Regions from separate parts of the Cytobacillus sp. FSL W8-0315 genome, predicted to be linked through region 1. Evidence: riboswitches for the same ligand, from Rfam matches in the RefSeq annotation. Region 1 holds a riboswitch; the other holds the start of a gene.
The links. A riboswitch is a leader RNA that binds a small molecule or an ion and turns the genes downstream of it on or off. The one in region 1 is predicted to bind ZMP and ZTP.
Positions count from the first base shown of each region.

Region 2: another riboswitch for ZMP and ZTP. It lies ahead of MKY20_RS12495 (bifunctional 5,10-methylenetetrahydrofolate dehydrogenase/5,10-methenyltetrahydrofolate cyclohydrolase); the one in region 1 lies ahead of MKY20_RS13695 (phosphoglycerate dehydrogenase).

Region 1 covers NZ_JBBOOC010000001.1:2,653,072-2,657,342, reverse strand. Annotated here, with positions in the region: gene MKY20_RS13695 (phosphoglycerate dehydrogenase) at 192-1,391, opposite strand; ZMP/ZTP riboswitch at 1,459-1,537, opposite strand; gene MKY20_RS13690 (polymer-forming cytoskeletal protein) at 1,821-2,534, opposite strand; gene MKY20_RS13685 (YhbD family protein) at 2,554-3,177, opposite strand; gene MKY20_RS13680 (GNAT family N-acetyltransferase) at 3,377-4,135, opposite strand.
Region 2 covers NZ_JBBOOC010000001.1:2,427,356-2,431,626, reverse strand. Annotated here, with positions in the region: gene MKY20_RS12500 (cold-shock protein) at 235-435, opposite strand; gene MKY20_RS12495 (bifunctional 5,10-methylenetetrahydrofolate dehydrogenase/5,10-methenyltetrahydrofolate cyclohydrolase) at 668-1,528, opposite strand; ZMP/ZTP riboswitch at 1,613-1,695, opposite strand; gene MKY20_RS12490 (hypothetical protein) at 2,268-2,756, opposite strand; gene MKY20_RS12485 (nucleoside hydrolase) at 2,939-3,898, opposite strand; gene MKY20_RS12480 (glycerol-3-phosphate dehydrogenase/oxidase) at 4,001-4,271, opposite strand, start outside.

The DNA.
Region 1 (4,271 bases):
AACCTGTTCACTCCTTTAATACATCTCTGCTTCTATAACGGAATAAGAGAACAAAAAGATACGGGTGATTAATATTTTTTATCAGTTTATTCTAAGGATAGCTGATTTTATACTTGTCATATACCTTTTTTGATTCATTCCTTCGTGCAGTTAAAAAAAGCCCCAATCCCTGCGGAATTGAGGCTGTATTTTTATATAATTCGTGACTTGATAATGCCTTCAATTTGATTAATCTGTTCAAGCAGTCCAGGGATGACATCACCATTAACTTTATTATCGATATCGATCATGGTATACGCATATTCACCGCGGCTGCGGTTCACCATGTCCGCAATATTCAGCTGGTAGCTTGAAATAGCAAGTGTGATTTGGCCGACCATATTAGGAATGTTTTTATGAAAAGCAGTGACACGCCGCTTGCCTGTGTAAGGAAGAGCAGCATTTGGGAAGTTAACTGAGTTTTTGACATTGCCTGTTTCAAGGAAGTGCTTCACCTGTCGTGCTGCCATGACAGCGCAGTTTTCCTCAGATTCTTTTGTTGAAGCGCCAAGGTGCGGAATTGCCACTGCGTTTTTCATTTTCAGGATATTTTCATTTGGGAAATCTGTAATATACTTGCCCACTTTTCCGCTTTCAAGGGCGGCTGCCATATCTGATTCATTCACAAGCTCCCCGCGTGAGAAATTCAGAATATGAACACCATTCTTCATCATGCTGAATGTATCTTCATTGAACATTTCCCTTGTATCATCGGTTAATGGAACATGTACAGTGATATAGTCAGATTCTGCAAACACCTGCTCAATGGTCATGGCGCGCTGAACATTGCGGGATAAGTTCCAGGCAGTGTCAACCGAAATGAATGGGTCAAAGCCTACGACATCCATATCAAGTTCAAGTGCATCATTGGCCACAAGGGCCCCGATTGCCCCCAATCCGATCACACCGAGAGTTTTCCCCTTAATTTCTTTTCCGACAAATTGCTTTTTCCCTGCTTCTACAAGCTTAGGAATCTGGTCTCCTTCATCTTTCAGCGTTTTGGTCCAGGAGATGCCGGCAAAGAGATTGCGGGATGAAGCCATTAAGGAAGTAAGCACCATTTCTTTTACTGCATTCGCATTGGCACCAGGTGTATTAAAAACAACAATGCCCTGTTCAGTGCATTTCTCAACCGGAATATTATTCACACCCGCGCCTGCACGGGCAATTGCTTTTAATCGATCACCCAATTCCATTGAATGCATATTAAAGCTCCGAAGGACTATCGCATCCGGATTGCCGCTTTCATTATCGATTGTAAATTGATCCTTGTTAAACACCTCAAGACCGCTTGGCGCAATCGCATTCAGCGTTTTAATCGTCTTCACTCTGTCTAAAGTCATGGTACTCACTGGATTCTCCCCTTTTCAACTAACTTTGTCAGATTTTAAAACAGAAAGAGGCAAGGGTAGAATCCCTTACCTCTGCCCAGGCGAACGGCTTCGACACTATGTGCTCCCTCGCGGTGATCCGCGTTTCGCCAGTTACACATAGCCTTTTCAGTTTTTTAAATCTTATCAAAGTCTTCTGAAAACTTCAACCCTTTAAAGCGCTTACATTACTAAAATTATTTTTTATTTTTTCTACAGTATATTTTTCTTATTTTGTACACTATGCTTTTCGAAGTTAGTTATTAGGATAACATTTTCATTTCTGCAATGTACGCAAATAATTTCTGTTATCCAGTCATAAAAACAGCTTATAACATTTTATCTGTAAATAAAATTTGACTATCCGAAAGAAAATGTAAAAAACTGCTTCCCTGCACCTCTCTCCTTTTATCAGATTTTGCGAAGTTCTTTAACTTCCGCTTCTGCTGCACATTCATAAACACCAGAGTATTCCACAAGTCCGATCTCGCAATTTTTGCCGATTTTTACATTTTTCCCTCTTACGACAAGAGCTGCTGTGCCTTCGAGTTCGATGTCATCCCCTTCAATTAAATCCGCCTCCAGTTTCAAGGGAAAAATGGATTTGATTAATTTTAATAGGGTTTCTCTATGCTGTGTCACTTTAATTTTTCTGCCGCCGATTTCTTTCGCTTTACTGTCTCCAAAAAGCTTAATATCAATAGTTTCAGCGTTCAGTAAACCATCTACTGAAAATGTCCCTTCAGCACGGAAGACCTCCGCTTCACAGTCCCCTTCAATAGTTACTTTCCCATTCACAGCGATTACTTCGCATTTTACAGAGCCTCCGATAGTGGATCTTCCGGCGACTTCAAGGTTTTGACAGCTGACAGCTTCAGAAATGACGGCAGAGCCATTGATAACAAGGGATTCAGCTTTAACAGCTCCATGGATCTTTGCTGCACCACTGATCTTTCCCTTTTCAGTTTTTATGTTTCCAAGGACAGTGCCCGTCCCGTTACAATGAAATCTCTCGCATTCAATATCACTGTTTACCGTTCCCTTTCCATTTAATTCAACCTTCTGATATGTACCTCCATTAGACGATCCCACTCCATTAATTATTAAGTTCCCTAGTGTTTTCATATTCACAGCAAAATTCCCCCTATACCAATTTGGATTTTAATTCCTCTGCACAATGTTCTAACGATAAAGTGGCGGCCACTTTTGTTCCTTTTTCAAGCAGGACTTGTTCCCCGTTAACCGAAATCAGGCAGCTGGACATTCCAAGTTTGCGAATAAAGCAGATAACAGCTTTTGGCTGCTGCAGGATACTTTGATGATCACTCAATAACTGAAGAAGCATTTTCCCTTCCTCGATATGGATATCTCCGGATTCAAGCAGGATGGAAAGGATATAAAGCTTCAAAATCTCATGGTAATTGAATTCGTTAAGCTCTCCCTGTGTCTCGAGAAAGATATTCATAACCGGTTCAGAAGCTATCCCTTTAGCAATCAGGCTTTCCTTTGTCAGCTTCAGATTCGAAGCATTCAAGGAAAACAAATCTGCCAGCTCATCCAGTGAAAGGCTATCCTTCATCTTTTGTATTTTATCGACTCGCTCCAGAATTTTCTCTTTTGGGAAAAATGTCTCCTGCCCTGTAAAAGTTGATTTTCTGACAAACCAATCCTCCGGTATCAGGCTTTTCCTTTTCCACCGATAAAGCTGCCCATAAGAAATTCCAGTTAAATCAAGGACTTCTTTTTTTGAAATTAATTCATCGCTCAATTCCAGGTCTCCTTTCCGATGGTATGATTGTAACATAACACTGTTACGTTAAGAATATTGTATTATTCATTTTTTTCCGAGGTTTTTCGACAAAATCCCGATTTTACACCATGAAATCAATCCAGGATGAACTCCCCTTTATAAAACAGTGTTCTATTTAAACAAAAAGACCTGGCTCTCTATAGAACCAGGCTTCTCTTCATTCGTATATTTTTAATAGGTTATACTGCTTTCCAAGATACTGATAATTTTGCCTGCGGTACATTTCCTTTGGAGTATCTTCTCCATCTGCAATAAGTATGATGGTTTTATCCTGAAACTGATCCATCACGCATTTCTGCAGGCGCCTGCCGATGCCCTTTTTCTGAAAATCCTCATGGACCATCAATCCATCAATTTCAGCTGTGTATTCCTTGATAATTACATCTACTGATCCGGCAGCTTTCCCTTTATAATATGCAATGAACTGCTTAATCCTTTCATCGTTAAAATTCCTTAAATGCTGACCTTTCTTTTTCTCGGCATAATTAATCCCGTAAACCGAATCCTGCTCATGCTGAAATTCCAGATAATCATTCCATGTTTCATCCGTAACATTTTCGACAGTAATTTCATCCTTTTCCTGAACATCAGGAAAATCAGCTGGATGAATCGCAAATAATTCTAAATAACCAACCGTAAAATCAACATCCTTCTCAAAGCTGGCCAGAAGTTCTCCGGTAAGCTCCTCGTCATCAGGAAAATAAAATCTTACATGCTTTTGGCCATATTTTTGATGAAAAGTTCTTAAATATTGATGTGCCTCCTCAAACTCTTGAACAGAAGGCATTCTTTTAAAAGCAATAAAGTTGCTGTCATACTGAAGGAGCATGTCAGGGTTATGGTTGTGAATAAAAAGTTCATTTTCCAGTACTGTGTGTCCCGGTTTATGGATATTATTAAAAGTGATTTTTTCCATCGGCTTCTCCTAATATAGCAAACACTTTAGTTTTGCAAAAATTTATATTCTTTATCTGTAATAAGCAGATCATGGCAGCGTATTAATTATTCTTTAATTCAAAGGGTACTGCTGTTATCATAAGCACACAGGAAAT
Region 2 (4,271 bases), 230 kb from region 1:
ATGGACACTTTACTAGGCTTTCCAGTTTGTATCTCTTTTTTACATTTCCGTTTGCACTATTTTTAAACTTTTTGTAAGTGAAGTATTTTAATTGGGTGAAATGAAAAATACATATTCCTAAAAGCAGTTATTACAGAAGATCTGTTTTGAGGAATGCTGAAGGCTACAAAGTGGATATGCAAACATAAAAAGGTGATGCATGATTAGACATGCATCACCTCATTTTAAGCAAAATTATGCTTTTGTTACGTTAGCAGCTTGAGGTCCACGGTTACCTTCAACGATTTCGAAAGTTACGTCTTGACCTTCTTCTAAAGTTTTGAAACCTTCAGTTTGGATAGCGGAGAAGTGTACGAATACATCTTGACCTTCTGAAGATTCGATGAATCCGAAACCTTTTTCTGCATTAAACCATTTAACTTTACCTGTGTTCATTTGTGTTGCCTCCCAATAAATTGTTTTTCACTATAATGTACCATATAAACTTAAACATAAAAAAGTCGCAGCTTGCAGAAATGAGGATGAACGATCGCCTACATTTCTTTGCAGCTACGACTACTTATCCAAAAAGTATATAACGAACTTTACAGCGTTAACCTAATAATAAACGACACCCAGTTATAAGTCAATCCTTTTAAAGATCAATTTTTATTTAGGGATAAATGAACTATTTATGCTTCCCTTGTATTTCAGCGATTTTTTCTGCAGCATGAACAGTATGTTTCAAAAGCATGGAAATCGTAACAGGTCCAACTCCTCCAGGTACGGGGGTAATGGCAAACGCCTTTTCAGCACAGCTTTCATACTCTGCATCCCCAATATTTCCTTCATTATATCCGGCATCAAGGACAATAGCTCCTTCTTTAATCCATTCACCCTTGATAAAGTTAGGTTTCCCTACAGCTGCTACTACAATATCAGCTTGCTTTACAATTTGGGGCAGATTTTTGGTATATGAATGGCACGTAGTGACTGTTGCGTTTCGATTGAGTAAAAGGGCAGAGACCGGCTTGCCAAGGATTGGGCTTCTGCCTACGACTACAGCATGCATACCTTCAGCACTCAATTTATAGAAATCCATAATTTCCAAAATAGCTGCAGGTGTACAGGACGGATATTCACCAAAACCGAATGCGGTCTGTCCATATCCAAGGCTTGTAACACCGTCTACGTCTTTTTCAATAGCAATAGCTTCGAAAGCTTTTCGTTCATCTATATGTCCTGGTACGGGATGCTGTAGAAGGATTCCATGTACAGAAGGATCATTGTTTAATTCTGCAATCTTCTCTAATAGTTCTTGTGTTGTTGTATCCTTTGACATATGAATACGTTTTGATAATATGCCAAGTTTTTCACAAGCATTCCCCTTCATCCGTACATACGTTTCAGAGGAAGGGTCATCTCCCACCAAAATTGTGGCTAAGCAAGGGACGATATACTTCCCCTTCAATTCTTCAATTCGATCCTTTAATTGGTCTTTCACATGTTTTGCCACAACAATTCCATCAAGAATAATCTTTTTTTCCATGCATATTCCTCCTATAGGAAAAGCACCTATTCGGCTGACGGGCTTTTCCATTTTGTTATGAAAAAAAGAGACAAGGGTATCCCTTATCTCTGCCCAGACGACCGGCTATACATAGACGCAGCTCCCCAGCGGTTCATTCCGCATTGTCGTCAGTCACTGCGATTTTGAAAAGCTATTCTAATGAATACATCATACCACAAAAACACAAATAATTAAACTGAAACTTATTCAAACGTTCGTGTTTTTTTGCGAGATATATAAAAAAGGACAGCAAATACTGTCCTTATAAATGATATATTTGAGTTAATTAGTTATACCTAAAACAATGAAAGCCCTGCCTCTCTTCCATCCTTGCGGCTCCTAGACCGCGCCAGTGGGAATCAGGTTGGTCGGAATTCTTTCCGACTTAGATGCTCTCTGAGATTTTAATATTAAATGGTAAGAAACTTACTGAAGTAAAAATACGGAGAAGTGTCTGGTTTATAGAAGATGATTAAGAAGAAAATTCAGCATTAAGCTGTCCACACAAATTATTCTTAATTACAAACACATGCTTACTCTTTCAAAATCCTAAAGAGCATGAAACATAATAAAAAGCCGCAGTTTCACAAAAAAAGAAGGTTCGGCTGCCGAACAATCCAAGTGAATTAACGACTTCAACAATATACCTCAAATACTTCAATCACTATGTTATCTTATTTACGGTAAAGTGTCAAGAAAATAACTTGTCACCCGCTTATTAGCCTTCTCCTTTATACTCTGTTACATCAAAATAATCGGTTGTGTCTTTATAGCCATTAAATCCAATATCCAGATCATGAAAATATCGGTGCAATTTAATTAAAACTTCCTTATCCTTAGTGCCCGACTGCACAGTTTCTGCCAGCCGTGTTATTGTGCCCAGGTCAGCCTGCAAATCCTCATTCTCAGCTGATATTTTTTTAAGCGAATTTACGATTAATTCAGCCTGATCTCTTTGTTTTGGCCAGCTGACTTTACGATCTCTTCCCCATCCAAGTGTTTCATTATAAAAAGTATGATTGGAGGCAATGAATTCCCCTAAATCATCGTACATTAATCCCTGTTCAGATGTCTCCGCATTTGCTGAGGTTTTTTGAACCTTTGATTCATCCTTATTTAAAAAGACAAGTACACTATATGCTATGGCAATAGCTATGACCATTCCCAGAATTGAAAGAAACCTGTTTAATTTCTTGTTTTTTAGCAATTTGAAAGCCTCCATTTGATTTTGATAATGTATGCTGAAACTAAATGGAATTATTGCCATTCTTCCTTGTCTGAAGAAACCTTCCCTGACTGCAAATGTTTTCCATGTTAATACATTCTATGCCAACTTTCCTTTCCCCTTCAACACCAAATAAAAAAGCTTTTAACACTGAGTGTCAAAAGCTATTTCTGATTTTTCTGAGCAAGGAAAACCTCGATAAAATCAATAACAAAACGTTCCAGATCAAACTCCATCGCTATATTATCAAGTGTTTCGGGCGGATCAACTTCGGGCACCGGCCTAAAGTCAGCTATGCTTTTACCCTTTGCCTTTCCAAACTGTTCTATTCTCACTCTTCGTTTTACATATTTGGCAAGATCAGGATTTGTGAGAACACTTAATACAAGAACATCATGAAGAGGTGCACCCTTAATTCCCGGGACAAGCTTTTGATAAGCCTCATAATAATAATCATAAGCAGGTTTGATTAGATCTTTAAAAGGCGATTGAGTATTATCTGTAATAAAATCAATCGTTTCAGGCCTGATAATCGCTTTATTTGTTACATTTAGGGGAAATATATAGATGTTTTTTGCTTTTTCAAGCACTGAATCCGCTGCAATGGGGTCAGCGTAAAAATTCGCCTCAGCCTCTGGTGTTACATTTCCCGGAACTAAAAACGCACCGCCCATTAAATAGAATGCATTTACATCTTTATATGCATCCTTTCCATACAGAATGAGCGGCAATGCCAAATCTGTCTGCCTTCCAACTCCAACGATCACAAGGTCATTTTTGTATTCATTTACAATTTCTATTATTTTGTTTATGTCATATACCTTTATTTTGCTGATGAAATTCTCCTGAGGCTGAATGGGCCCGAGGCCTTCCTCCCCGTGTATTTCAGGATAAAAGACAGCGGTCTCACCGGATAATGGCCCGCTCGCCCCTGCTATAATGGGAATGTCCTCTCTGCCTGCAAGTTTCAGTAAATATGCAGTATTATTGATGGATTCTTCTTTGGTTATGTTGCCATAAGCGCTGACTACACCTACTAGATTAATCTCGGGATGCTGAAGGGCATACATTAGGGCAAGTGAATCATCAACCCCCGAGTCAACAAACATGAGAACATTGTACATAAGCCACCTCCGCTACCTATCTAGTCTATAATATGCCAATGGAATGTCCCTTTTGTTAAAGAAAATACTCCTAAAAAATGAAAACTCCCCAATTGGGGAGCTTTAGTCCTGATCTGCCGGCTTTACCGCAAAACTGAGTTCCTGGTTCAGCTGGTTTTCAAAATTATTTCCTGCAGCTATATCCCACTTAAATGCATCAGCCATATATGAAATTACTTGCTTTTGATAGTTTCTTACCGTTTCAATATCAAAAAGCAGCGCTCCTGTTCGGCGGTTAAAAAAATCTACAGGGGTGGCAGCCATTTCATGTTCAATTGCATATTTCAGCTTTGCCCATAATACAATCGGCAAGCCATAATTCTCAGCTTCACTC